Regions from separate parts of the Streptomyces sp. NPDC033180 genome, predicted to be linked through region 3. Evidence: riboswitches for the same ligand, from Rfam matches in the RefSeq annotation. Region 3 holds a riboswitch; each other region holds the start of a gene.
The links. A riboswitch is a leader RNA that binds a small molecule or an ion and turns the genes downstream of it on or off. The one in region 3 is predicted to bind cobalamin.
Positions count from the first base shown of each region.

Region 1: linked by a shared signal. The riboswitch ahead of ACZ5WE_RS00335 (cobalamin biosynthesis protein) and the one ahead of ACZ5WE_RS17590 (ribonucleoside-diphosphate reductase subunit alpha) in region 3 are both predicted to bind cobalamin.
Region 2: linked by a shared signal. The riboswitch ahead of ACZ5WE_RS23990 (energy-coupling factor ABC transporter permease) and the one ahead of ACZ5WE_RS17590 (ribonucleoside-diphosphate reductase subunit alpha) in region 3 are both predicted to bind cobalamin.
Region 4: linked by a shared signal. The riboswitch ahead of ACZ5WE_RS02420 (ABC transporter substrate-binding protein) and the one ahead of ACZ5WE_RS17590 (ribonucleoside-diphosphate reductase subunit alpha) in region 3 are both predicted to bind cobalamin.

Region 1 covers NZ_JBVIPU010000001.1:60,233-67,129, reverse strand. Annotated here, with positions in the region: gene cobN (cobaltochelatase subunit CobN) at 1-1,618, opposite strand, end outside; gene ACZ5WE_RS00340 (cobyric acid synthase) at 1,615-3,123, opposite strand; gene ACZ5WE_RS00335 (cobalamin biosynthesis protein) at 3,120-4,061, opposite strand; cobalamin riboswitch at 4,169-4,314, opposite strand; gene ACZ5WE_RS00330 (hypothetical protein) at 4,419-4,667, opposite strand; gene ACZ5WE_RS00325 (inorganic phosphate transporter) at 4,680-5,954, opposite strand; gene ACZ5WE_RS00320 (class II aldolase/adducin family protein) at 6,261-6,897, shown strand, end outside.
Region 2 covers NZ_JBVIPU010000009.1:103,476-110,372, reverse strand. Annotated here, with positions in the region: gene aceA (isocitrate lyase) at 1-112, opposite strand, end outside; gene ACZ5WE_RS24010 (short-chain fatty acyl-CoA regulator family protein) at 491-1,906, shown strand; gene tsaD (tRNA (adenosine(37)-N6)-threonylcarbamoyltransferase complex transferase subunit TsaD) at 1,978-3,042, shown strand; gene ACZ5WE_RS24000 (GNAT family N-acetyltransferase) at 3,042-3,635, shown strand; partial or broken gene ACZ5WE_RS23995 (enoyl-CoA hydratase-related protein) at 3,676-4,025, shown strand; cobalamin riboswitch at 4,199-4,381, shown strand; gene ACZ5WE_RS23990 (energy-coupling factor ABC transporter permease) at 4,412-5,137, shown strand; gene ACZ5WE_RS23985 (energy-coupling factor ABC transporter substrate-binding protein) at 5,137-5,517, shown strand; gene cbiQ (cobalt ECF transporter T component CbiQ) at 5,524-6,273, shown strand; gene ACZ5WE_RS23975 (energy-coupling factor ABC transporter ATP-binding protein) at 6,270-6,897, shown strand, end outside.
Region 3 covers NZ_JBVIPU010000005.1:234,782-241,678, reverse strand. Annotated here, with positions in the region: gene ACZ5WE_RS17615 (GntR family transcriptional regulator) at 1-628, shown strand, start outside; gene ACZ5WE_RS17610 (carbon starvation CstA family protein) at 730-2,883, shown strand; gene ACZ5WE_RS17605 (YbdD/YjiX family protein) at 2,880-3,077, shown strand; gene ACZ5WE_RS17600 (DUF3311 domain-containing protein) at 3,221-3,490, shown strand; gene mctP (monocarboxylate uptake permease MctP) at 3,487-5,136, shown strand; cobalamin riboswitch at 5,253-5,376, shown strand; gene ACZ5WE_RS17590 (ribonucleoside-diphosphate reductase subunit alpha) at 5,512-6,897, shown strand, end outside.
Region 4 covers NZ_JBVIPU010000001.1:514,353-521,249, forward strand. Annotated here, with positions in the region: gene ACZ5WE_RS02410 (ABC transporter ATP-binding protein) at 1-145, opposite strand, end outside; gene ACZ5WE_RS02415 (FecCD family ABC transporter permease) at 142-1,158, opposite strand; gene ACZ5WE_RS02420 (ABC transporter substrate-binding protein) at 1,266-2,291, opposite strand; cobalamin riboswitch at 2,406-2,591, opposite strand; gene ACZ5WE_RS02425 (VOC family protein) at 2,624-3,103, opposite strand; gene ACZ5WE_RS02430 (helix-turn-helix transcriptional regulator) at 3,109-3,975, opposite strand; gene ACZ5WE_RS02435 (HAD family hydrolase) at 4,183-5,325, shown strand; gene ACZ5WE_RS02440 (DUF2252 domain-containing protein) at 5,322-6,680, opposite strand; gene ACZ5WE_RS02445 (alpha/beta hydrolase family protein) at 6,830-6,897, opposite strand, start outside.

The DNA of each region.
Region 1 (6,897 bases), on a different contig from region 3:
CGAGCACCGCGTCCGGGGCGCAACTCCCGCTCAGGCCAAGGCCCTTGCCCGGCAGCCACTCCATCGTGCCGTGCTTGCCCATGTGCACGATCGCGTCGGCGCCGAAGGACAGCTCCAGCCAGCGGTAGGCCGCCATGTAGTGGTGCGATGGCGGCATGTCGGGGTCGTGGTAGATCGCGATCGGGTTCTCGCCGAAGCCGCGCGGCGGCTGGATCATCACGACGACGTTCCCGAACTGCAGGGAGGCGAGCACGATGTCGTCGCCGTCCACGTACAGATTGCCGGGCGGCTCGCCCCACGCCTCCAGCATGCCGTCGCGCAGCTCCGGGTCCAGCTTGTCGAACCACGCCCGGTAGTCCGCGAGCGGCACGCGCGCGGGGGCGGCGGCCAGCTGCTCCTCGGTGAGCCACTCGACGTCATGGCCACCGGCGTTGATGAGCCGGTGGATCAGCTCGTCGCCGTTGTCCGGGTGGCCCTCGACGGCGTACCCGGCGTCCCGCAGCGAGTCCAGGACGCGGATCGCCGAAGCGGGGGTGTCCAGGCCGACCGCGTTGCCGACGCGCGAGTGCTTCGTCGGGTACGCGGTGAAGACCAGCGCGAGCTTCTTCTCGGCGTTCGGCTTGTGCTTCAACTGGGCGTGGCGCAGGGCGATTCCGGCGACCCGGGCGGCGCGCTCGGGGTCGGCCACGTACACCGGTACGTCGTCGGGGCCCTGCTCCTTGAAGGAGAACGGCACGGTGATGACACGGCCGTCGAACTCGGGGATCGCCACCTGCATGGCCGCGTCCATGGGGGAGAGCGCGGCATCCGACGCGTCCCACGTGGCACGCGAGGAGGTCAGGCAAAGTCCTTGCAGGACAGGGATGTTGAGGTCGGCGAGGGCGCCGATGTCCCACGCCTCCTCGTCGCCGCCCGCGCTCGCGCCGGAGGCGTGGGTGCCGCCCGCCGCGAGGACGGTCGCCACAAGCGCGTCCGCCCGCCCCAGGATCTCGTACAGGCCGGCGTCAGCGCCGCGCAGCGAACCGCAGTACACAGCAAGGGCGTTGGCGCCCCGCGCCTCGATCGCGTCGCACAGCGTGTCGACGAAGCCGGTGTTCCCGGAGAGCTGGTGTGCCCGGTAGAAGAGCACCCCCACGGTCGGTCTGCCCTCGACGTGGGCGCGGCTGCCGTGCACCCCGTACTCGGGCATCTTCCGCGGTTCGGCGCTCTGCCGCTCGTGAGCGTCTCCGGAGCGCGTGTGCCCCGCCGCGAGGACGTCCTCCTTGAGGAATCGCGCGAGCTCGCGCAGATTCTCCGTGCCGCCCTCGACGAGATACCGCAGCGCCTCCGCCACGGACCCCGCGTGCACGGTCGACTCGGCCATCAACTCCGCGTCCGGCACGGCCTCGCCACCGAGCAGCACCGTCGGGATCCCGGCGGCCTTCAGCGCCGCGAGCCCGTCCTCCCACGCCCGCTTGCCGCCGAGCAGACGTACGACGGCGATGTCCGCGCCCTCGATCAGCGCGGGCAGCTCGGCCTGCGCGTCGACGCGGGTCGGGTTGCCGATGCGGTAGGGGGCGCCGGAGGCACGGGCGGCAAGGAGGTCCGTGTCGGCGGTGGAAAGAAGCAGGACGGTCATGAGGGTGCCCCCGGTGCGATGAAGGGGAGACCGGACGGTGCGCCGGTCTCGATCAGGCTGAGCAGCGCGTCCGTGTCCGCGTGTTCTTCGATCAGGTCGCCGAGCAGGTCGAGCTGCTCCTCGCGCAGGGCGCCGAAGCTGGTGTCGGGCGCGGGCACGAAGCGGCGCCCGGCGGCGCGGGCGACCTCGGTCAAGAAGCGGCGCCGGAACGCGTCGGACTCCAGGGAGCCGTGCCAGTGCGTGCCCCACACCTCGCCGACCCGACAGCCGTCCAAGAAGGGCTCTCCGCCCAGGACTTGAGCGACGCCGTGATGGATCTCGTACCCCTCGACGGGTTCACCGAGGGCTTCACCGACCGGTCTGGCGAGGGTCTTCTCGCGCGCGAACCGCACGCGCACGGGCAGCAGTCCGAGCCCGCGCACCGCTCCCGCCCGTGACTCGACCTCGTCCTCGATGTGCTCGCCGAGCACCTGGAATCCACCGCAGATCCCGAGCACGGGACGCCCCTCGGCGGCGCGGCGCGCGATGGCGTCGGCGAGACCGCGTTCGCGCAGCCACTGCAGGGCGCGGACCGTGCCGCGCGTCCCCGGCACGATCACGAGATCGGCGTCGACCAGTTCCTCGGCCCGGTCCACGAACCGCACGACGACGCCGGGTTCGGCGGCCAGGGCGTCCACGTCGGTGAAGTTCGACATGAGCGGAACGGCGCACACAGCGACCCGCAGCACGTCCTCACCGACCGGGGGAGCGACGACGGACTCCCGCACGGCGCCCCGCAGGGACACCCTCAGCCCGTCCTCCTCGTCGATGCCGAGGCCGTGCTGGAACGGCAGCACTCCGAACGTGCGCCGCCCGGTCAGCTCATGGAGCATGTCGAGCCCGGGTTCGAGTAGCGAGACGTCGCCCCGGAACTTGTTGACGAGATACCCGGCGACCAGCTCCTGGTCCTCGGCGCTCAGCAGCGCGGTGGTCCCGAAGAAGGAGGCGAAGACGCCCCCTCGGTCGATGTCTCCCACCACGACGACGGGGAAGCGGGCGGCCCGCGCGATCCCCATGTTCACGATGTCCGTACGTCGCAGATTGATCTCGGCGGGACTGCCCGCACCTTCGCAGATCACGGCGTCATAGCTGCCCCGAAGTTCCCCAAGGCATCCCACGACGGTCGACAACAACGCTTCCTGCCGCCCCCCGTGGTAGCCGCGCGCACTCATCTCGCCCACCGGCTTGCCCATGAGGACGACCTGGCTGCTGCGGTCGCTGCCCGGCTTGAGCAGCACGGGGTTCATCAGCGCGGTCGGCTCGACCATGGCGGCCTGCGCCTGCATGGCCTGGGCCCGTCCGATCTCGGCACCTTCGCGCGTGACAAAGGAGTTGAGGGACATGTTCTGCGCCTTGAAGGGCGCCACGGAGACCCCTTTGCGGGCCAGCCACCGGCAGATCCCGGCGGTGACGACGCTCTTCCCCGCGTCGGACGTGGTCCCGGCGACGAGCAGTCCACCACTCATGAGGCCCTGCCTTTCCGTAGCGTGCTCACGGCCGCGGCGACGCCCAGGGCGAGCAGCCCGACCCGCCGCGACAGCTTCACGGCCCGTTCGATGTCGAAGACTTCGACGCCCCGCCCGTCCCCGTTCAGGACGGGCCGGTGCTCGACACGCCCCGCGTACGAGAGAGTCCCCCCGAGCCGTACGCCCAACGCCCCCGCGAAGGCCGCCTCGACGGGCCCCGCGTTGGGGCTCGGATGCTTGGCGGCATCGTCACGCCAGGCCCGCACCGCGCCACGCGGCGCGTCCCCGGCGGCGGCCGCGAGGACCGCGGTGAGCCGGGCGCCCGGCCACCCCAGAACGTCGTCGAGCCGCGCCGAAGCCCACCCGTAGCGCCGGTACTTCACGGACCTGTGCCCGACCATGGCGTCGAGCGTGTTGACGGCACGGAAGGCGACAAGCCCGGGGACCCCGCCAACGGCCCCCCACACCAGGGCCCCCACCACGGCGTCGGACGTGTTCTCGGCGACGGACTCGACCACGGCCCTCGCGATGCCGTCGGCATCGAGCGCCTGCGGATCCCGGCCGCACAGATGCGGCAGCCGCTCCCGCGCCACCTCGATGTCCCCGGCGGCGAGCGCCCCGCCGACGGCCCGCGCCTCACGCCCCAGCGAGGTGCCGCCGACCACGGCCCAGGTGGTGGCGGCGGTCAGCGCGACGGACGCGGCGCGCGAGTCACGTACAAGAGAAGAGGCCAGGACGGCGGCGCCGTACGCGCCTCCGGCACACACCACGGCGTGCAGGGCGCCCCACCCGCGGTGGTCACGCCACAGCACACGCTCGACGGCGCCCGCGGCCCGCCCGAACGCGGCGACCGGATGCCCGCGGCGAGGATCGCCCAGGAACAGATCACCGAGGAGGCCGGCGGCGGCGCCGTACGCGAAGTCGCGATCGGCACGCATGGCTTCAGCCGGTCGTCGTGCCGAGAGGAGAGCTCGCGCTCGGGAACTGGTCCGGCAAGGGGCGGCCGCGCATGGCGATATGTCCTCACTCAGGGTGTCCGCGCCCTGGTACGACGTGATCGGCGGCGAGAGTTCCTGGCTTCCGAGGAGTCAGCTCCTCGATGACAGTGGCGGGACCGCGCCGGATTCGCACCGGCTTCCTCTTCTGCTGCCGTATTGGCTCCGGCAGTCCACCACGGCCCGCGAAGGCCCGTCAACTCGCCGTTGACCTGCGACGGGAGAGTGTGCGGAGGCCCACATACGAAGGTGGGGTGCGGGCCGCCGAAGCGTCCCGCACCCCACCCGGAAGCCCGGTTGTCAGGCGACGATCAGATAGATCCCGTACGCCACGGCTGCCGCGCAGAGCGCGAAGCACACGTACGCGCCCGTGCGGGCCGCGGCGGCGGTGCCGCCCGCCGCGGAGGCACCCGCCGAGGAGGCGCCGGACGTGGCCGCCTCGCGCTTGGAGAGGCCGACGATGCCGAGGGTGAACAGGCCCACCAGGGCCACCGTCACCGCGAGGCTGACTCCGAAGACGGAGCCGAGAGCTGCCCAGTCGATGTTCATGCTGACTTTTCCTTACACCGTGGCGGGCCGGGCGGGGTCCGCCACGGTGCTGGTCGGGGCCGCGATGGTGGCCTTGACGAAGTCGACGTCCGCGCTGGCCACGGCCGACCCGGTGGGGGGCGGTGTGACGGCGGCCATCGCGTTGGTCACGACGCCCACGGGCTCGGCGGCGGGGGAGCCGCCGATCTCGTCGTCGGCGACGTTCGTGTGGTCGACGGCGTTGCGGCGGGACAGCGCCCAGATGACGGCGGAGCCGCCGATGAGGAGCGCGGCGGTGACCGCGATGCCCCAGGGGCCCTGCTTGGTGAGGAACTCGGCCCCCGCGCCGACCAGACCGGCGGCCGGCAGGGTCAGACCCCAGGCGACGAACATGCGGGTCGCCGTGGACCAGCGGACCACGCCGCCCTTGCGGCCGAGGCCCGCGCCCATCACGGCGCCGGAGCAGGACTGGGTGGTGGAGAGCGAGAAGCCGATGTGCGAGGAGGCCAGGATGACCGTCGCGGCACTGGTCTGGGCGGCGAAGCCCTGCTGCGGCTGGAGGTCGGTGAGGCCCTTGCCCATGGTGCGGATGATGCGCCAGCCGCCGAGGTAGGTGCCGAGCGCGATGGCGACACCGGCCGAGACGATGACCCACAGCGGGGGGTTGGCGCCCGGGTTCAGTACGCCGCCCGTGACCAGGGCGAGCGTGATGATGCCCATGGTCTTCTGCGCGTCGTTCGTGCCGTGGGCCAGCGAGACGAGGCCCGCGGAGGCGATCTGACCGGCGCGGTAGCCCTTGGCCGTGGCCTTGGTGTCGGTGTTGCGGCCGATCCGGTACGTCAGGCGCGTGGCCACCAGCGCGGCGAGACCCGCCACGAGAGGCGCGGCCAGGGCCGGGATCAGGATCTTGGTGACGACGGTGCCGCCGTTGATCGACGACCAGCCCATCGACATGACCGCGGCGCCGATGAGGCCACCGAAGAGTGCGTGGGAGGAACTGGAGGGCAGGCCCACCAGCCAGGTCAGCAGATTCCAGAGGATCGCGCCGACCAGGGCCGCGAAGATCACCTCTGTCTTCAGTCCGTCCTCGTTGACGATGCCGCCAGAGATCGTCTTGGCGACTTCGACGGAGAGGAAAGCGCCGACCAGATTCAGCACGGCGGACATGGCCACCGCCGTCTTGGGCTTGAGAGCGCCAGTCGAGATGGTGGTAGCCATCGCGTTGGCTGTGTCGTGGAAACCGTTCGTGAAGTCGAACACGAGAGCGGTAACGATCACGATCCCGAGGAGAAGCGTGATGTGTTCCATTTACCCAGGCTTCTGTTGGACGTCAGTGGCAAGTGGAACGTAGGCAACCTTGATGAACGGAAAGTGAACTGGGCCGGGCCGTGCGGTGACCCAATTCGGGGCGCCTTCGCTCCGGTTCCGCTTGCGCCCCGCCGGTGATCGACCGGAGTGGCGGTGGGAGGCCCGGAATCCCGGCTTCCCAGAGTGCCTCACCACCCTCGGGCACACGCCTCAGGCCGGCTCGGCGAGCCGTCGAAGAGATTCTGATCACCAGTGCCGCCCGGCCGCCGCGCCGGTCGATCACCAGCCGCCTGGCAGGATCACGGCATGACGGAGCAGCGGGACGCAGGCCGGGGCCGGCAGGACGCGATGGAGCGGGCGTGGGAGGAGCTGGTGGCGGCAGCCCGCAGAACAGTGGCGGACGGCCTGGTGGTCGGCACGTCGGGCAACGTCTCGGTGCGCGTCGGCGGCACGATCCTGGTCACCCCCAGCGGGGTCCCGTACGACCGGCTGAGACCACAGGACGCGGTCGGTGTCGACGCGGACGGCCACCAGCTCTTCGGTGATCTCGCCCCGACCAGCGAACTGCCCATGCACCTGGCGGTCTACCGCACCACGGACGCCAGAGCCGTGGTCCACACCCACGCGGTGCACGCCACCGCCGTCTCCACCCTGGTCCCGGAGCTCCCGCCCATCCACTACATGGCCGCCGCCCTCGGTGGTCCCGTCCGGGTGGCCCGGTACGCGCCGTACGGCTCGGACGAGTTGGCCGAGAACATGCTCCGGGCCCTCAGGGAACGCACCGGCTGCCTGCTGCGGAACCACGGCACCATCACCTACGGGGACACTCTGGACCAGGCGTACGACCGTACGGCGCAGCTGGAGTGGATGTCCCGCCTGTGGCTGACGGCCAGCTCCGTCCCGGGCCACGCCCCGACCCTCCTGTCCACGGGACAGCTGAGGG
Region 2 (6,897 bases), on a different contig from region 3:
TGACCACATCCTCGGCGGAGTAGGTGCGCTCGATGCCCTCCCACCGGGCGTCGGCCGCCCAGCGCTGAGCCAGCTCCTGGGTCGTTGCCGTCGTCGTCCCTGCCTGTGCCATGACCGTCTCCCGGGGAATCGTGAACTGTGCGAATGTCTGGCACTGAGTGCCGGGTAAATCTGGAGTGCGGCCCGCCGGTTCCGTGGGTGAGCAATCCGAGCAATGACGCCGAGGCGGGCGGAACGGGTCGGGATCACCGACGTCAGGGCATTGAGTCGTATCCCGATTCCGATCCGCCCGACGGAGTCCGGCGGGCCGCAGTACGACTCTGGCATCGGCACTCAGTGCCAACAACCGGGGAAAGCTGCCAAGTTCTGCGCATCTTTCCTCGCCGTATTGCCAACTCTGTTAATGCCGAAAGCCCGGCTCGCGTGGCTACCATCGCCAGCAGCACGAGCGGTGCCGACGAGGGTGATCGTGTCCGGACAGGAGCCACGGGTGAGCAAGACGTACGCGGGAGCACGGCTGCGACGGTTGCGGGAGGAACGCCGCATGAGCCAGGCCGACCTGGCCCGCGCCCTGGCCATCTCGCCGAGCTATCTGAACCAGATGGAGCACGACTCCCGGCCGCTGACCGTGCCCGTGCTGCTGCGTCTCACGGAGGCGTTCGGCGTCGACCCGGGCTTCTTCTCCGAGCGTGACACCAGCCGCCTGGTCGCCGACCTGCGGGACGCCCTCACCGGCGAGGTGTCCGCGGGCCGGGTCTCCGCGTCCGACCTCTCGGATCTGGCCTCGCGCATGCCCGCCGTGGCGAAGGTCCTGGTGGACCTCGGCCGCCGCAACCAGCTCCTGACCGAACAGCTCTCCGAGGCCGCGGAGGGCCGGGGTCCGGGGACAGCGGCACAGCCCCGCTCGGCGCACGAGGAGATCCGCGAGTTCTTCTACCGGCGCCAGAACTACCTGCACGACATGGACGTGGCCGCCGAGCAGTTCGCCGCTCAGATCGGCGTACGCCCCGGCGAGGTCGTGCGTGCCCTGTCCGCGCGCCTCGCCGAGCGCCACGGGGTGCGCCTGGCCGCGGACGCCGACCGGCTCCTGCACCACTACGATCCGGCGGCCCGGGTCCTGCACCTCTCCAACCGGCTGCGCCCCGGCCAGCAGGCGTTCCGGATGGCCACCCAGCTCGCCCTGCTCGAGTACGCGGACGAGATCTCCGCGCTCGCGTCGGAGGACTTCGGCCAGGGGACCGCGGCCTGGCCGCTGGCCCGCATCGGCATCGCCAACTACTTCGCCGCCGCGCTGATCCTGCCCTACCGCCGCTTCCACACGGCCGCGGAGGAGTTCCGCTACGACATCGAGCGGCTCACCGACCACTTCGGCCTCGGCTACGAGACCATCTGCCACCGCCTCAGCACCCTGCAGCGCTCCCGGCTGCGCGGCGTGCCCTTCTCCTTCGTCCGGGTCGACAGGGCGGGCAACATGTCGAAGCGTCAGTCCGCCACTGCCTTCCACTTCTCCCGCGCGGGCGGCACCTGCCCGCTGTGGAACGTGTACGAGGCGTTCGCCGTACCCGGCCGCATTCATGTCCAGGTCGCCTCCATGCCGGACGGGCAGCGCTTCCTGTGGACCGCCCGCGCGGTGACGCGGCACCGCGGCGGCTGGGGAGAGCCCGGCAAGACCTTCGCCATCGGCCTCGGCTGCGAGATCCGCCATGCCGCGCGGCTCGTCTACTCCGACGGTCTCGATCTCGACAGCGCCTCGTCCGCCGTGCCCATCGGCATGGGCTGCCGCCTCTGCGAACGCACCGACTGCCCCCAGCGGGCGGTGCCCCCGCTGGACCGCCGCCTGGCGATCGACGAGAACAGCAGCACCTTCGTCCCCTATCCCGTGGCCGGGGAGCAGCGGGGGACCTGAAGGTCTTATTGCACATCGGTTGCAACTACACTCCACCTGCAGAAAGAAAGCTGTAGGGGAAGGAGACGCCGGTGGCAGCGGGGCGCATTGTGCTGGGGATCGAGTCGTCGTGCGACGAGACCGGAGCGGGGATCGTCTCGCAGGGGCGTCTGCTCGCCCATGCGGTGGCGTCGAGCATGGACGAGCACGCCCGGTTCGGCGGAGTGGTCCCCGAGATCGCCGCGCGAGCGCATCTGCACTCCTTCACCCCGGTCGTCCACCGCGCCCTCGACCAGGCGGGTCTGAAGCTCTCCGACATCGGCGCGGTGGCGGTCACCACGGGGCCCGGTCTGTCCGGCGCGCTGCAGGTCGGCCTCGCGGGGGCCAGGACCCTGGCCTATGGGCTCGATGTCCCGCTGTACGGGGTGCACCACCTGGCCGGGCACGTCGCCGCCGACTCGCTGGAGCACGGCCCGCTGCCCGATCCCTGCGTGGTGCTCATCGTCTCCGGCGGGCACACCTCCCTGCTGCTCGTCCGGGACCTGGCCCGCGATCCGATCGTGCACCTGGGGGACACGCTGGACGACGCGGCGGGCGAGTGCTTCGACAAGGTCGCCCGCGTCTTCGGACTGCCCTATCCGGGAGGCCCCGCCATCGACCGCGCGGCCCGGAGCGGCGACCCGCGCGCGGTGGCCTTCCCCCGCCCGCTCACCGGGCCGAAGGACGACCCGTACGCCTTCTCCTTCTCCGGCCTCAAGACCGCCGCCGCGCGCTGGGCCGAGGGGCACGCGGGCCGTGATCTTCCGGTGGCCGACGGTGCGGCCTCGCTCCAGGAGGCCGTCGCGGACGTTCTGACCCGCAAGGCGCTTGCCGCCTGCCGGGATCACGGGGTCGGAACCCTCGTCGTGGTCGGCGGAGTCGCCGCCAACTCGCGGGTGCGGTCGCTCGCCGAGGAGCGGTGCGCCGCCGCCGGGGTGCGGCTGCGCGTGCCCCCGATGACCCTGTGCACGGACAACGGCGCGATGATCGCCGCCGTCGGCGATCTGCTCGTGCGCGCCGGTGCCGAGCCCGCTCCCTGGGACGTGTCGATCGACCCGTCAGCCCCGCTGGCGTACGCGGCCCTGCAGCCGAGGGCGGCCGCGGCGAGGGCGGCCTGATGACGGCGGTCGTCCGGCTCCTGCGCGGCGAGCAACTGCTCGCGCACATCGACGCCTTGTGCACCGTCTATGCCGAAGCCTTCCGCGTGCCGCCCTGGTACGAGGACGAGGAGAGGGTGGCGGAGTTCGCGGTCCGGCTCGCGGGCGACGTACGGCGCCCCGGCTTCACCGCGGCCATCGCCCTTGAGGGGACGGACATCGCCGGGTTCACCACCGGGTGGACCACGCCCGACCCCTTTCCCGCCGACCGCTGTTACCCGCAGGCGGTGGCCGGACTCGGCGCCGAGCGCGCCCTGTCGTGGCTGTGCGGAGCCCGTGAGATAGACGAACTCGCCGTGCGCCCCACCGCGCAGGGCACCGGAATCGGGGCCGCACTCCTTGGGGCGATGGCCGCCGGTGCTCCCGACGACCGTGTCTGGCTGCTGACTTCGGTCCGGTCGGCGCAGGCCATGAGCTTCTACGACCGTCAGGGCTGGACCCAGGCGACGCATCCCTCTCCAGACGGCAAGGGCGTCGTGGTCTTCCTCGGGCCACGTCATCCCGCCCGGACTCTCGCGCTGTGCGGCGGGGAGGGGCGGGTCCCGACACTGTGACCGGGGAGTGTGCTGCCATCCACACGGCACTGGCGAAGTCCGAAGCTACCTGGACATGTACCTCAGCGACTGGTTCGCCGCATGGGACCGGCTGGGGGTGCTGCGTACCCCGACGGTCGTGGCCGTCTCCGGCTGTGCGCTCGGTGGCGGCTGGTGCCCGCCGACGAACTCCTCACAGAGGCCCTCTCCGTCGCGGAGACCGTCGCGGGGATGTCCCTGCCCGTCGCGATGATGGCGAAGGAAGCGGTGTCCCGCGCCTTCGAGACGACCCTCGCGGAGGGCGTGCGCTTCGAACGCAGCTTGTTCCACGCCGTGTTCGCGACCGCGGACCAGAGGGAGGGCATGGCCGCATGCGTCGAGAAGCGGCCCCCCGGCTTCACACACTCCTGAGACGGGGTGCTGAGCCGGTGGCGGTTCCCCGGCCTCCTGGGGAACGTGGCGCGTGCCGACCGCGCACGGGCCGAGGCACCTGGGCTGACCAGGGGCGTACGCCCTGGTCGTGTGCGCTCGCGCGTGCGACAGGTGGGGTGGTCCCGCAAGTTGTCAGTTGACTCGATTGCGCACTAGGGTCGCCACGCCTTGGTGCTCGGGAAATCGGTGTGATGCCGGTGCGGCCCTCGCCACTGTGATCGGGAAGTCCGGCTCCAGCCCTCGCGGCAGCCACTGGGTACGCGCGTACCCGGGAAGGCGGAGTCCGGTCGGTACGACCCGTCAGCCAGGAGACCGGCCAAGGCGCGTTGTCCATCCACGAGGTGCTGGAGAGGGTCTGCTTAGCCATGCACATAGCCGAGGGTTTCCTCCCACCGGCGCACGCGATCGCCTGGGGCGTTGCGTCCACGCCGTTTGTCGTCCACGGAGTCCGCTCCCTCACCCGTGAGGTCAAGGAACACCCGGAGAGCACCCTGCTCCTGGGCGCCTCCGGAGCCTTCACTTTTGTCCTTTCCGCGCTGAAAATCCCATCCGTCACGGGCAGTTGCTCGCATCCGACGGGGACCGGGCTCGGCGCGATCCTGTTCCGGCCGCCGATCATGACGGTGCTTGGCACCATCACGCTGCTGTTCCAGGCACTGCTGCTCGCCCACGGCGGGCTCACCACACTCGGCGCCAACGTCTTCTCCATGGCGATCATCGGGCCATGGGCCGGATACGCCGTCTACCGGCTCCTGAAGCGGTATGACGTGCCGCTCATGGTCGCCGTGTTCTTCGGGGCGTTCGTCGCCGACCTGTCCACGTACTGCGTCACCAGCGTCCAGCTCGCCATGGCCTTCCCCGACCCCGGCAGCGGATTCCTCGGCGCCCTGGGCAAGTTCGGCGGCATCTTCGCCGTCACGCAGATCCCCCTCGCGGTCAGCGAGGGGCTGCTCACCGTCATCGTGATGCGGCTGCTCGTGCAGTCCAGCAAGGGCGAGCTCACGCGGCTCGGCGTGCTGCTCCAGGGCAAGCGGCAGGGCCCGAAGACGGTCGAGACGACCAAGACGACGGAGACGGGGGCCAGCGCCTGATGAGTCGGAACGCGAAGATCAACACTCTGCTCCTCCTCATCGTCGCCGCCCTCGCGGTGCTGCCGTTGGCGCTCGGGCTCGGCGACGACGAGAAGGAGCCGTTCGCCGGGGCCGACGCCCAGGCCGAGACCGCGATCACGGAGATCAAGCCGGATTACGAGCCGTGGTTCTCACCGCTGTACGAACCCCCCTCCGGAGAGGTCGAGTCGGCGCTCTTCGCGCTGCAGGCGGCGCTGGGCGCGGGTGTCCTCGCGTACTACTTCGGTCTGCGCAAGGGGCGCCGCCAGGGCGCGGAGATCGCGCGGGCCGAAACCGAGGGGGCGCCCGCGGAGAAGACCGCTGACGCTCAGAGCACCCGGGCCGACACCGAACAGGTCTGACCCCCCTTGCTGCCCATCGACGCGGCGGCGCACAGCAGTCGCTGGCGCCGCCGCCACCCCGTGGACAAGGCCGTGCTCGGGCTCGGCCTCACGGTCGTGGCCGTGTCCCTGCCGCCCTGGCCGGGTGCCGCCCTCGTCCTCGTCGCCGCGCTCGCCGTGCTGCTCGGGCCCGCCGGAGTGCCGCCGCGCACACTGTGGCGTGCCTACCGCGTACCGCTCGGCTTCTGCGTCACCGGCGCCCTGACCCTGCTCGTCCAACTCGGCGGACCCGAAGGGTTCGTCACGCTCGCCGACGGCGGACCCGCGCGGGCGGCCGGACTGCTCCTGCGCACATCGGCGGCCTCGCTCGGCGTCCTGCTGTTCGCCTTCACCACGCCTCTGTCGGACCTGCTGCCCCGCCTGGTGAGGGCGGGTGTACCGGCGCCGGTCGTCGACGTGGCACTCGTCATGTACCGGATGAGCTTCCTGCTCCTGGACTCCATGAGCCGGATCCGGCAGGCGCAGGCCGCGCGCCTCGGCCACACCACCCGGGCCGCCACCTGGCGCTCCCTCGGCGGACTTGGCGCCACCGCGTTTGTGCGGGCCTTCGACCGGGCGGGCCGGCTCCAGGCCGGGCTCGCCGGCCGCGGGTACGACGGAACCCTGCGGGTGCTCGTGCCCGACGCCCGGATCTCACGGAGCTTCGTGGCCGCCAGCACGGTCCTCCTCATGGGCCTGGTGGCCCTCACCCTCGTACTGGAAAGGCTTCTTCCATGAGCGAGCCGAGCGAGCCCAGCGCTCCTCGCGAGCCGAGCGGGCCCTTGGTCGCTCTGCGCGGCGCTTCCTACGCGTACGACGACGGGCCCACCGTGCTCAGCGGTCTGGACTTCGACGTCACCGAGGGCCGTGCGCTCGCGCTCCTCGGCCGCAACGGCAGCGGCAAGACCACCCTGATGCGGCTACTGAGCGGCGGACTGCGCCCGGACCAGGGCGAGTTGACGCTCGGGGGTGCTCCCGTGACATACGACCGCAAGGGGCTCACCCGGCTGCGCACCACCGTTCAGCTGGTCGTCCAGGACCCCGACGACCAGCTGTTCGCCGCATCGGTCGAGCAGGACGTGTCCTTCGGGCCGCTGAATCTGGGGCTGCCGGACGGCGAGGTGCGCGCCCGCGTCGCAGAGGCGCTCGCCGCGCTCGACATCAGCGCCCTGGCGGACCGCCCCACCCACCTCCTCTCCTACGGTCAGCGGAAGCGGACGGCCATCGCGGGTGCCGTGGCGATGCGCCCCCGCGTCCTGATCCTCGACGAGCCGACCGCGGGGCTCGACCCCGACGGCCAGGAACGCCTCCTGGCCACTCTGCAAGGCCTGCGGGACGCGGGGACGACGGTGGTGATGGCCA
Region 3 (6,897 bases):
GGAGCGCACGCTGGCCGCCGAGTTCGACACCTCGCGCACGACGGTGCGCCAGGCCCTGCAGGAGCTGGTCGTCGAGGGCCGCCTGGAGCGGATCCAGGGCAAGGGCACCTTCGTGGCCAAGCCGAAGGTCTCCCAGGCCCTCCAACTCACCTCGTACACCGAGGACATGAGGGCCCAGGGCCTCGAACCCACCTCGCAGCTCCTGGACATCGGCTACATCACCGCCGACGACACCCTCGCCGGACTGCTCGACATCAGTACAGGCGGCCGGGTGCTCAGGATCGAGCGGCTCCGCCTGGCCAACGGCGAGGCCATGGCCATCGAGACGACACACCTCTCGGCCAAGCGCTTCCCGGCCCTGCGCCGCTCCCTGGTGAAGTACACCTCGCTCTACACCGCACTCGCCGAGGTGTACGACGTCCACCTCGCGGAGGCCGAGGAGACCATCGAGACCTCCCTCGCCACGCCGCGCGAGGCCGGCCTGCTCGGCACGGACGTGGGTCTGCCGATGCTGCTCCTGTCGCGGCACTCCCTGGACGGCGGCGGCCAGCCGGTGGAATGGGTCCGTTCGGTGTACCGCGGCGACCGCTACAAGTTCGTGGCACGCCTCAAGCGCCCCACGGAGTAACCGGCAGCTCGGCGCACCGACCCTCTTCCGGGGTCTGGCGCAGATCACCGTGCTGCTCTACGTTCCTCCCGTCATCGCATGATGAACGGGAGGACGACCCGGTGCGCACAGCCAATCCCCGAACCATCGTCATCTGGTCCCTCGTCGCGCTGGTGGGCGCCGCGGGCTGGACCGTGCTCGCGCTCTCGCGGGACGAGGAGGTGTCGGCCGCCTGGATGGTGGCCGCGGCCCTCGGCTCGTACGCCATCGCCTATCGCTTCTACTCCAAGTTCATCGTCCATCGCGTCCTGAAGGTCGACAAGAAGCGGGCCACTCCGGCGGAGCGACTGGACAACGGCATCGACTTCCACCCGACCGACCGCCGTGTCCTGCTCGGCCACCACTTCGCGGCGATCGCGGGCGCGGGCCCCCTGGTGGGGCCCGTACTGGCCGCGCAGATGGGGTACTTGCCGGGCACGATCTGGATCATCGTCGGCGTGATCTTCGCGGGCGCCGTGCAGGACATGGTCGTCCTCTTCTTCTCCACACGGCGTGACGGGAAGTCGCTCGGCCAGATGGCGCGCGAGGAGATCGGCCCCTTCGGCGGGGCCGCCGCGCTGCTCGCCGCGTTCGCCATCATGATCGTCCTGCTCGGGGTGCTCGCGCTCGTCGTCGTGAACGCGCTCGCGGACTCCCCCTGGGGCACCTTCTCCATCGCGATGACCATTCCGATCGCGCTCTTCATGGGCTTCTACCTGCGAATCCTGCGCCCCGGCCGGGTCAGCGAGGTCTCCCTCATCGGGATCACGCTGCTTCTCGTCGCACTGGTCGCCGGGCGCTGGGTCGCCGAGTCGTCCCTGGCTCAGACGTTCACGCTCGCGCCCTCGACGCTGGTCATCTGGCTGGTGGCGTACGGGTTCATCGCCTCGATCCTGCCGGTGTGGATGCTGCTCGCGCCGCGCGACTACCTCTCCACGTTCATGAAGGTCGGCACGATCCTGCTGCTCGCGCTCGGCGTCGTCATCACGCTGCCGACGCTGAAGATGGACCCGGTGACCGACTTCGCCTCGCGCGGCGACGGGCCCGTCTTCGCGGGATCGCTCTTCCCGTTCGTCTTCATCACCATCGCCTGCGGGGCCCTGTCCGGCTTCCACGCGCTGATCTCGTCGGGCACCACGCCGAAGATGGTCCAGAAGGAGACGCAGATCCGGATGATCGGCTACGGCTCCATGCTGATGGAGTCGTCGGTCGCGGTCATGGCGCTCATCGCGGCGAGCATCATCGACCCGGGGCTCTACTTCGCCATGAACGCGCCCGCCGGCGTCATCGGGGACAACGTCCAGGCGGCGAGCCAGGCGGTCGCGGGCTTCGGGTACTCCATCTCCCCCGAGGATCTCGCGCAGGCCGCCAAGAACGTCGAGGAGTCCTCGCTGCTCTCGCGCACCGGCGGGGCGCCCACGCTCGCGGTCGGTGTCTCCGAGATCTTCTCGAAGGTCACCGGCGGCTCCCTGAAGGCGTTCTGGTACCACTTCGCGATCATGTTTGAGGCGCTGTTCATCCTGACCGCGCTCGACGCGGGTACGCGCGTGGGCCGCTTCATGCTGCAGGACATGCTCGGGAACGTCTACAAGCCCTTCAAGAGGGTCAGTTGGAAGCCCGGACTCATCATCACGAGCGCGATCGTCACCGGCCTGTGGGGATACTTCCTCTGGGTGGGCGTGCACGAGCCGCTCGGCGGGATCAACCAGCTCTTCCCGATCTTCGGCATCTCCAACCAGCTCCTGGCCGCGGTCGCGCTCGCCGTCTGCACGACGCTCCTGGTGAAGTCGGGGCGCCTCAAGTGGGCCTGGATCACCGGCGTTCCACTCGCCTGGGACGCGACGGTGACGCTCACGGCGAGCTGGCAGAAGGTGTTCTCAAGCGATCCGCGCGTCGGCTTCTTCAAGCAGCGCTCGATCTACCAGGACGCCATCGACGACGGAAAGGTCCTGCCGCCCGCCAAGTCCATGGACGACATGCACACCGTCGTCACCAACTCCGCGGTGGACGGCGTCCTTTCGGCTGTGCTCGCCCTGCTCATCGTCATCGTGATCGCGGACGCGGCCCGTATCTGCGTGAAGCACATCCGCGACCCCCGGTCGTCGAAGCTGAGCGAGGCCGAGTACGTGGAGTCGAAGCTCACCGCTCCGGCCGGGCTCATCGCGACACCGGAGGAGAAGGCCGAGCTGGCGGCGGCGAAGGCCAGGTCTTCCGACGACGCGCAGGTCTCGTCATGACGTGGGTGCTGCGCGGGCTGCGCTGGGTGCGCTGGTACGCACGGGAGTTGACCGACGAGTCCGCGTACGACCGCTATGTCGCGCACAAGCGGAAGACGCATCCCGGGGCATCCGTGCCCTCCCGGAGGGAGTTCGAGCGTATGCGGACGGATCAGCAGGAGTCGGACCCCAGGCGGGGGTTCCGCTGCTGCTGAGCATCCGCCGTTCCCGTACTGAGCAGGCACATTGATGTGTCCCGTATCCGTCCGCTATCCGGACGGGGGTTCCATAGATCAATCCTCTCGCTTAGATTTCCCGCACGTTAAAGGTGGGATAAGCGAGGGAGCGGAGCCGCGAAGTGTCAGATGCGCCTGAAGTGAGCAGACCGGTGATCACGCCGGTCCGCGTGGTCGTTGCCCTCTGTCTCGTCGCGCCGTTCGTGGCGATGCTCTGGGTGAGCTCCTACGCGAAGGTCGACCCGACCTTCATCGGCATCCCGTTCTTCTACTGGTACCAGATGCTGTGGGTGCTCATATCCACCGCTCTGACCATGATCGCTTACAAGCTGTGGCAGCGTGACCAGCGCGCCCGCAAGGCCGAGCAGGCCCAGGGGGGTGCGACCCGATGAACGTGCTCGCAGCGGACACGGGCGGCGTCAACGGCATCGCCCTCGCCGTCTTCATCTTCTTCTTCGTCGCCGTGACGGCGATGGGCTTCCTGGCCGCGCGCTGGCGCAAGGCCGAGACCGAGAGCCTGGACGAATGGGGCCTGGGCGGCCGGTCGTTCGGCACCTGGGTCACGTGGTTCCTGCTCGGCGGCGACCTCTACACGGCGTACACGTTCGTCGCGGTCCCGGCGGCGATCTACGCGGCGGGCGCGGCCGGCTTCTTCGCGGTGCCGTACACGATTCTCGTCTACCCGCTGATCTTCACCTTCCTGCCGCGGCTCTGGTCGGTCTCGCACAAGCACGGATACGTGACGACCTCGGACTTCGTTCGCGGGCGCTTCGGCTCCAAGGGGCTCTCGCTGGCCGTCGCGGTCACCGGCATCCTCGCCACGATGCCGTACATCGCGCTCCAGCTGGTCGGCATCCAGGCCGTGCTCGACGTCATGGGCGTCGGCGGCGGCCCCGACACGAACTGGTTCATCAAGGACCTGCCGCTCCTGATCGCGTTCGCGGTGCTCGCCGCGTACACGTACTCGTCGGGTCTGCGCGCTCCCGCGCTGATCGCGTTCGTGAAGGACGGCCTGATCTATCTCGTCATCGCCGTCGCGATCATCTACATCCCGATCAAGCTCGGCGGCTTCGACGAGATCTTCCAGGCGGCGGGCGACAAGTTCTCGTCGGCGAACGAGGCCGCGGGCAAGCCCGTCGCGGGTCTCGCGCCGGGCGAGGCCGGGCAGTGGACGTACGCCACGCTCGCGCTCGGCTCCGCGCTCGCGCTGTTCATGTACCCGCACTCGATCACGGCGACGCTCTCCTCCAAGAGCCGCAACGTGATCCGCCGCAACACCACGATCCTGCCGCTCTACTCGCTGATGCTGGGGCTGCTCGCGCTCCTCGGCTTCATGGCGATCGCGGCCGGGGTGAAGGTGGAGAACGGGCAGCTGGCGATCCCGCAGCTGTTCGAGAACATGTTCCCCGACTGGTTCACGGGCGTCGCGTTCGCGGCGATCGGCATCGGCGCGCTCGTCCCGGCCGCCATCATGTCCATCGCGGCCGCGAACCTGTTCACCAGGAACATCTACAAGGACTTCCTCAAGCCGGACGCGACGCCCGCCCAGGAGACCAAGGTCTCCAAGCTTGTCTCGCTCCTGGTGAAGGTGGGCGCCCTCGCCTTCGTGCTCACCATGGACAAGACGGTCGCGATCAACTTCCAGCTCCTGGGCGGCATCTGGATCCTGCAGACCATGCCCGCGCTGGTGGGCGGCCTGTTCACGCGGTGGTTCCACCGCTGGGCGCTGCTCGCGGGCTGGGCGGTCGGCATGGTCTACGGAACGGCTGCCGCGTACGGTGTCGCTTCGCCGACGCAGAAGCACTTCGGCGGCTCGTCCGACGAGATCCCCGGCATCGGCGAGATCGGCTACATCGGCCTCACGGCGTTCGTCCTGAACGTGGTGGTCACCGTGGTCATGACCTTCGTCCTGCGCGCCATGAAGGCCCCTGACGGCATCGACGAGACGTCTCCCGGCGACTACACGGCGGACGCGGGCGACCCCGGCGTCACGGAGGAACTGCCGCCTGCCACGGTGGGAGCACCGGGCGGGCACTGAGCCTGTTCCTGTACGTAACGCATGGCGCGGGCCGCCGGATTCCCCCGGCGGCCCGCGCTTTTTTGTGCGCGCCGACACAAGATATGGGGCTGCCGCTCAGAGCCAGCACAAGATGTATGCTCGTGCTCGCTGTCGCCGCAGGGGAATCCGGTGCAAGTCCGGAACTGTCCCGCAACGGTGTATGAGTACGCATTTGTCGTGCTCGCAAGTCCGAAGACCTGTCGACAGTGCGCCCGTTCCGACCGGTCCGGGTGCCGACGACGTCCGGGCCTCGTGGAATGGGCTGGTGGACGCGGAGCGCAGCCCTGCCCAGGGGCGGCCCCCGTGTGTCACTCACCCCTCCGCAAGGCTCTGAGCCGAGCGAGGGAGTGCTCCGTGACCATCGCGCCAGCCGAACCTGCGTCAGCGCAGATCACCGACGGTCAGCAGACCGCCGACGGCCCAGGAACCGCGCTGCTGCGTACCCTGACCGACCTCACCGCCGACCTCCCCGACGCCGACCCCGGCCGGGTCGCCGCCGCCGCGCTGCGCGGCCGTTCGGCCAGAGCGGATGTGGCGGAGCTGCGGGAGCTCGCGACCGAGGCGGCCGCCGGGCTCATCTCCGAGGACCCGACGTACTCGCAGCTCGCGGCCAGGCTCCTCAGTCTCAGCATCCGTGACGAGGCGGCCTCGCAGGGCGTGCGCTCCTTCTCCGACTCGGTCGCCGTGGGACACCGCGAGGGACTGATCGCGGACCGCACCGCCGCGTTCGTCGCCGACCACGCGGAGCACCTCGACGGGCTCGTGGACGCCGCCCTCCAGGACGGCGCCGACTTCCGCTTCGGATACTTCGGTCTGCGCACCCTGCACAGCCGCTATCTCCTTCGCCACCCGATCACCCGGCACGTCATCGAGACCCCGCAGCACTTCATGCTGCGCGTCGCGAGCGGCCTCGCCGAGGACGGCTCCGCGCGCTCGGTGGACGAAGTCGCTGCCCTGTACCGCCTGATGAGCCGTCTGGACTACCTGCCGTCCTCGCCGACGCTCTTCAACTCCGGCACCCGCCACCCGCAGATGTCCTCCTGCTACCTCCTCGACTCCCCGCTGGACGAGCTGGACTCCATCTACGACCGCTACCACCAGGTCGCGCGCCTCTCCAAGCACGCGGGCGGCATCGGCCTCTCGTACTCCCGCATCCGCGCCCGCGGTTCGCTGATCCGCGGCACGAACGGCCACTCCAACGGCATCGTCCCGTTCCTGAAGACCCTGGACGCCTCCGTCGCCGCCGTGAACCAGGGCGGCCGCCGCAAGGGCGCCGCCGCGGTCTACCTGGAGACGTGGCACTCCGACATCGAGGAGTTCCTGGAGCTGCGCGACAACACGGGTGAGGACGCGCGCCGCACGCACAACCTCAACCTCGCGCACTGGATCCCGGACGAGTTCATGCGCCGGGTCGCCGCCAGCGAGGACTGGTCGCTGTTCTCGCCGGCCGACGTGCCCGAGCTCGTCGACCTGTGGGGCGAGGAGTTCGACGCCGCCTACCGCGAGGCCGAGGCCGCCGGGCTCGCCCGCAAGACCATCCCGGCCCGTGACCTCTACGGCCGCATGATGCGCACCCTCGCGCAGACCGGCAACGGCTGGATGACGTTCAAGGACGCCGCCAACCGCACCGCCAACCAGACGGCGGAGCCCGGCCACACCGTCCACTCCTCCAACCTCTGCACGGAGATCCTGGAGGTGACGGACGACGGTGAGACGGCCGTCTGCAACCTGGGTTCGGTG
Region 4 (6,897 bases), on a different contig from region 3:
TTGATTTGCCCGAGCCGTTCGGGCCCAGCAGGCCGACCGTGGCTCCGGGGGGCGGGGCCAGGGTCACGCCGTCGATGATGAGGTGGCCCGCTGTTGTTCTGGTGACCCGGTCCGCCCGTAGACCGGATTCGGTGCGCGGGGTCATGTCGTCTTCCTCGTGCGGTAGAGGACCAGGACGAATGCCGGGACTCCGATCAGGGACGTCACCACCCCCACGGGGACCTCCTGGGGGTCGAGGACCGTGCGGGCCAGCGTGTCCACCCACACCAGGAACACGGCGCCCGCGAGCGCCGTGACCGGGAGCAGGCGCGCGTGCCCGGAGCCGACCAGGGCGCGGGCCGCGTGCGGCAGGACCAGGCCCACGAAACCGATGGCGCCCGCGCTGCTGACCAGCGCCGCCGTCAGCAGGGCCGTGGTGGACAGGAGGATCAGCCGGATACGGGCCACGTGGACGCCCAGCGTCGCCGCCGCGTCCTGGCCGAAGACAAAGGCATCCAGGGTGCGGGCCTGCGTCAGGCAGATCGCGAGGGCGATCAAGAGCACCGCCGCGCACAGCCAGACCTCCGTCCAGCCCACCCCGCTCAACGAACCGAGCAGCCAGAACAGGACACTCCGCGTCGTCTCCGCGTCGCCCGACGTCAGGATCACGAACGAGGTGAGCGCCGAGAACAACTGCATCGCCGCCACACCGGACAGCACCACCCTGTCGGCGCTCGCGCCCAGGGTGTGGCTGAGCAGCAGGACCAGTGCGAAGGAGCAGACGGCTCCGACGAAGGCGCCCGCCGAGACCGAAACCACTCCCCCGCCCACCCCCAGGACGACGATCGCGACCGCGCCCGTGGACGCCCCCGAGGAGACGCCGAGCACGAAGGGATCGGCGAGTGGATTGCGCAGGACGGACTGGAGGACCGTGCCGCAGACGGCGAGGCCCGCGCCGCAGACCGCCGCGAGGAGCGTGCGCGGCATGCGCAGGTTCCAGACGATGCCGTCCCGGATGGGCGTCAGCCGCGCCTCTCCCCAGCCGAGGTGGGCCGCGACCGCCGACCACACGTCCGGTACGGAGATGTCCGCGGGGCCGATGGTGACGGCCACCGCCACGGAGAGGGGGAGGGCGGCAAGGCCTGCCGTCCAGAGCACCACGTGACGCCAGAACACCATGTGACGCCGGAGCACCATGTGACGCCGGAGCACCACGCGACGCCGGAGCACCACGCGACGCCGGAGCAGCTTGTGGCGTATGCCGCCCGGGGCGCCCGCGGCACCCGTCACTTGGCGAGACCGAACTCGCGCAACGCGTCGGCGACTTGCTCCATGCCGTCCACCGTGCGGATCGTCGGGTTCATGGCCTGGCCGCTCAGCAGCACGTACCGCTTCTTCTTCACGGCGGTCAGGTTCTTGGTGACCGGGTTGGATTCCAGGAACTCGATCTTCTTCTTCGCGCTCTCGGCCGTCTGCGACTTGCGGGTGAGGTCGCCGATGACCAGGACGTCCGGGTCGCGGTCCGCCACCGTCTCCCAGTTGATCTGGGGCCACTCGTCCCGGGTGTCGTCGAAGACGTTCTTCACGCCGAGTTCACGCGTGATGATGCCCGGGGCTCCGCAGCAGCCCGCGATGTAGGGCGCGTCGGAGTTGGCGAACCAGTAGAGGAGCGTCGTGTCGGACGCGTCAGCCTTCTTGATCGCCCTACTCGCCTTCGCCACCCTGCCCTTCAGGTCCGCGATCAGCCGTTCCCCGCGCTTCTCGACCCCGAACGCCTTGGCCAGGTCCCGCACTTCGCCGTACACCGTGCCCATGGTCAGCGTCTCGACGCGGCGGCCGTCGCCGTCGCCGCTGTTGTCCTTGCCCGCGCAGTCCGAGGGCGAGACATAGGCGGGTACGCCGAGTTCGGTGAACTTGGCGCGGTCGGCGACGCCGCCCTTGCTGACCGTCGCCAGGAAGGAAGCGGTCACGAAGTCCGGTTCCTGGGCGAGGACCTTCTCGAAGGAGGGGTAGCTGTCGGCGAGCCGGTCGACCTTGGCGTTGTCCTTCTCCAGACCCTTGAGCACCGGATCCGTCCAGGTGCCGGTGCCGGCCATGCGGTCCGCGAGGCCGAGCGAGAGCAGGATTTCCGTGGAGCCCTGGTCGAGGGAGACCGCCCGCCGCGGCGGCGCCTTGATCTCCGCCTTCTTGCCGCAGGAGGTGAGGGTCAGTGGGTAGCCCTCGGCCTTCCCGCCCCCGCCGGAGGTGGTCGAAGAGCCGCCTCCGCACGAGGTCAGCGTGACGGCCAGGGCCGCGGCGAGGAGGACGGGCACTCGTACACGACGGGCCGAACTACGTACACGACGGGCGGTGGAGGACACACGATCCCTTGAGTCTCACGGCTCATACGCGGAGCCTGGCCTGCTTCGTCACCTCCGCCGCCCGGTGCGCGGGCGAAGGTGCCAGCAGGTCTTCGGACTCGGGGATCGGCCGGGCGGGGCGCCTTCCCAGGCGTCCGTGGACGCCCAGTGGCCGTGGCCCCGCCCGTTCCCCCTCACCGCTGCGCGTCAGTTCCGGATTCGCACCGGATTCCCTGGCCCTGGTGTGGGTTGACTGGCGCTCGCAAGCTATCACGCGGGGTCACGCCGCCTGCCATCACGCGAGGTCAGGACGCCTTCTCGGGCCTCGGTGCGCCGCGGTAGGTGCCGAAGGACCACTTGTTGCCCTCGGGGTCGGCGATCCCGAACTCCCTGCTGCCGTAGGGCTGGTCCTCGATCTCACGGATGATCTTCACCCCCGCGGCGGTGAGCCGCTGGTAGAGGTCGTCCACGTGGTCGGTGACGACGTACGCGCCGAAGGTGCCCGGCTGCAGGCACCACTCCTGGGACTTCTCGTCGTACGAGCCGAGCATGATGGCGCCGCCTTCGGGCCAGTCGAGCTCGGCGTGGGCCACGCGGTCGCCGTCCTCGTAGACGGCGGTGCGCAGGAAGCCGACCGTGCCGACCAGGAAGTCGATCAGGGCGGGGGCGTCGTGGGCCTGGAGCGTCGGCCAGACGTCGGGGGCACGCCCGGCGGAGGCGGAGGCGGACGTCGAGGTTGAGGTGGTGCTCGGCTGGGGCTGCGGCTGGTTCTCGGTGGTGTTCATGGGACCTACTCTTCGCCCCCGCCATGGCTCCCGGCTTGGATATTCCGGCACTCCTCGGCCAGCCAGCCGCTGGGGCTCACGCCGGTGTACTGCTGGAAGTCCCGCACCAGGTGGGAGTGGTCGTAGTAACCGCAGTCCGCGGCGACGCGGGCCAGGTCGGGGGCTGCGCCCGCCGCGACAGGGCGTACGACGGCGTTGCGTGCGCGCTGGAAGCGCATCAGGCGTCCTGCCTGCTTGGGGGTCAGGCCCGTCTCGGCGCGGAAGAGCGTGGTGAGGCGGCGTTCGCTGAGCGCGACGTGCCGGGAGAGTCCGCGCAGGGTGCCGACGCCCCGGTGCCGGGCGAGCCAGGCCCAGGCCTCGGCGACCTCGGGGCGTACGGATCCCGCGGTCCGGTCATCGGCCGCGCGCTGCCTCAAGTAGGCGGACAGGGAGGCGAACCGCTCCTCCCAGCTGCCCTGCTCGCACAACAGCTCCCGTACGTCGACGGCGCGGCGTCCCATCACCTCCGCGCCGGGGGTCAGCAGGTCGCCGGCCAGTTCCGCGGCCGGTACGCCGAACAGGGCGCGGGCGGCGAGCGGGTGCACGGCGAGCTGGATGCCCGCCTCGTGCTCGGGCCTGACGACGTACGCCGGGGACTGGTGCAGGCCGCCGAGGACGATGTCCGTGCGGGTGGCGTCGCGGCCGCCCGCCTGCTCGGGGGTGAGGCCGGTGACGACGGGGCCGTCCAGCGAGAAGATCAGCGTCAGGTACGGGGACGGCAGGCCGCGGTGCAGGCCGGGCAGCTCGCCCTTCGTGCGGTAGCCGACGGCGGACACCACCATGCCGTCGAGCCGCGGTGCGGCCCGGACGAACTCCCGGGAGACGCTCTCCATGCCTTCCAGTATGCGATGGACGCCGCTCCGAAGCAGGTCCGAAGGCAGGCCCGAAAGCCTGCCGGGCGTCCGACTCGCCTACCCGCGCACGGGCGTCCCATGCCCGTTCCGTCCAGTGATGCCGATCATGGGAATCCGCCGCCTGACCTCATACGATGACCCGCCGCTCCGGACGGGGCGCAGACCGCTCTCAGGGGGCACACAACCATGGCAGTAAAGGCAAAAGGCAAGCTGGCCGTCATCGGCACGGCGGGCGCGCTCACCGCGGCCGTACTCGCGGGCACGGCGTTCTGGCCGAGCACGGACGCGACGGCGGCGGACGCCTCCGCGAGGTCGGCCAGGACGGCGGCCAAGGCCGCGGCCGAGCTGAAGCACTGGCCCAAGCCGGTCGCGGCGAAGCTGGGCAAGGTCATCGCGAAGAACGAGGACAAGGGCGCGTACGCCGTCTTCGACGCGGACAACACGACGTACCGCAACGACCTGGAGGAGTCCCTCCTGCCCTTCCTGGAGATGAAGGGGGTGCTGACCCGCAAGTCGATGGACCCGTCCCTGAAGATCATCCCCTTCAAGGACACGGCGAAGCACAAGGAGAGCCTCTACAGCTACTACAACCGGCTCTGCGAGGTCGACGACCAGGTCTGCTATCCGTGGGCCGCGCAGATCTTCTCGGGCTTCACGCTGAAGGAGCTCAAGGGGTACGTCGACGAACTCCTCGCCCACGACAAGCCGATCCCCGCCGAGTACTACGAGGACGGGAAGTTGACCAAGACCGAGGTCAAGACGCCCGAGTTCTTCACCGGCATGCAGGAGCTCCACAAGTCGTTGCGGGCACACGGCATCGAGGTCCACGTCGTCAGCGCGGCCAGCGAGGACCTCGTACGCATGGTCCTCTCCGACCCCAAGTACGGCTACAACGTGAAGCCCGAGAACGTCATCGGTGTCGGCCTGCAGCTCAAGGACCGCAAGACGGGCGAGGTCACCAGCTCCCGCAAGGAGATCGCGGAGGGCCGCTTCGACGAGAAGAAGCTCGCGGGGCATGAGCTGACGCCGAACCTGTGGGCGCCGTTGACCTGGTACCAGGGCAAGCCCGCGGCCATCAGCACGTACATCGACGAGTGGAAGAAGCCCATCCTGGTGGCGGGCGACACTCCGGCGAGCGACGGCCCGATGCTGTTCCACTCGGCGGACGTCGAGCACGGCGGGGCGCGGGTCTGGGTCAACCGCAAGGACGACTACATGAAGCAGCTGGACGGGATGAAGAAGAAGAACGCCGACCGGCAGCGGGAGCTCGGCCAGAAGGTCACCGCGGACAAGCGGTGGCTGACGGTGGTCCCGGACGAGATCCGCTAGTCGGTCCCGGCGGAGGCGTTCCCGGCGGAGGCGTTCACGAGCCCCGAGGCGATCGCATCGGTCAGTGCCGCGTGGTCCCGGGCGTTCTGCGCCGCGTAGCGCAGTGCGAAGTCCGCGATCGCCCGGTCGAAGGTGTCGGAGCCGCCCAGATAGGCGGCTATGGCTATGCGGTCGCCCGAACGGGCGTGGGCGCGGGCCAGGGCCGTGCCGCAGAGCCGGGCGTAGGAGGACAGCTCCGCGGGGGACATGACCTCCACGTCCGCGGAGTCCTTCGTGTCGCGCAGTTGGCGCCAGTAGTAGGCACGGCCCTGGGGGCCCGTCATCCAGCCGAGGAAGATGTCGCTCGCCGCCTGGAGGAGGCGCTGCCCCGCGACCACACGGTGGCCGGGGTGGACGTACGGCCCTGCCGGGAGGTGCTCCTCCAGGACCGAGCGGACCGCCTCCTTGATCTGGAGGAAGAGCGGGTCGTCGGCGTCGCGCCCGGCGAGGAGCACGATGAAGCAGCGGGTGCCGACGCCGCCCACTCCCACCACTTTCCGCGCCGCGTCCACGAAGTGGTAGCGGTCCAGGAGGAGTCGGCGTTCCTCGGAGAGCGTGGAGCGGTAGTCGCCGAAGATCTTGCGCACCGCCGCGAGGTCCGGGGCGCCCGCGGGTTCGAGGAGCGGCGGGTCGTGGATGATGCGGCGGACGCCGTCCACTTCTTCTGTCAGCTTGCCGAGCGCCCGCAGGCTCGTACGCCCGCGGGCGCGGTCCAGGGCGGTCGCCTCGCCCTTGCGGCGGCGGGTGGAGCGGATGAGGGGCAACAGGTCGTGCGCGTCGGTCCGTTCGTACCAGACGGCCAGTTCACCGCGGCCGGCCAGACGTCTCATCGACGCGCGGTACGCCGCCACCGCCGCGAGGCACGCCTCGCGTGTCCCGCGCTCCGGGTGGCCGTTGTCGCGGGACGCCACGGCGATGCTCGCGGCCAGGCGTTTGACGTCCCATTCGAAGGGCCCGGGGCAGGTCTCGTCGAAGTCGTCCAGGTCGAAGAGCGGGGCGCGTTCCGGGGAGGCGAACAGGACGAAGTTCAACAGGTGGGCGTCGCCGCAGAGTTGGACGGTGAGGCCGGTGTGCCACTGGACGGCGAGGTCCCCCGCCATGACGGCGGCGGCGCCCCGCAGGAAGGCCGAGGGTGAGGCTGCCATGCGGGCGTACCGGACGGGCAGCAGCTCCTGGACGCGGTCCGTGCCCTGCCGCTCGAGGACGGCCACCGGATCGGCGCGGTCGGCGGAGGGTATCCACGCGCCGTGCGAGGAGCGGGAGGCGCGCTTGCGGGCGTCCCTGCCGCGGCGGGCGCGCTCGTCCGGAGTGGTCATCGCCCTCGCCCCTCTCCGTCGGCGGCTCCCGGCAACAGCCTCCCCTCAGGAGCAGCCAATGCCGCCGCTGGCGCGTACGCATGCCGGGTACGCCGAACGGGTGACCCTCGGCTCCCCGGCACGAGGCGTACCGGTGGCGCCGGGGGACCTCAGCTTCCGCCCGCCACCGCCCACGCCGCCACCCTCTTGGCCAGCGCTCCGCCCGCCCGCGTCCACA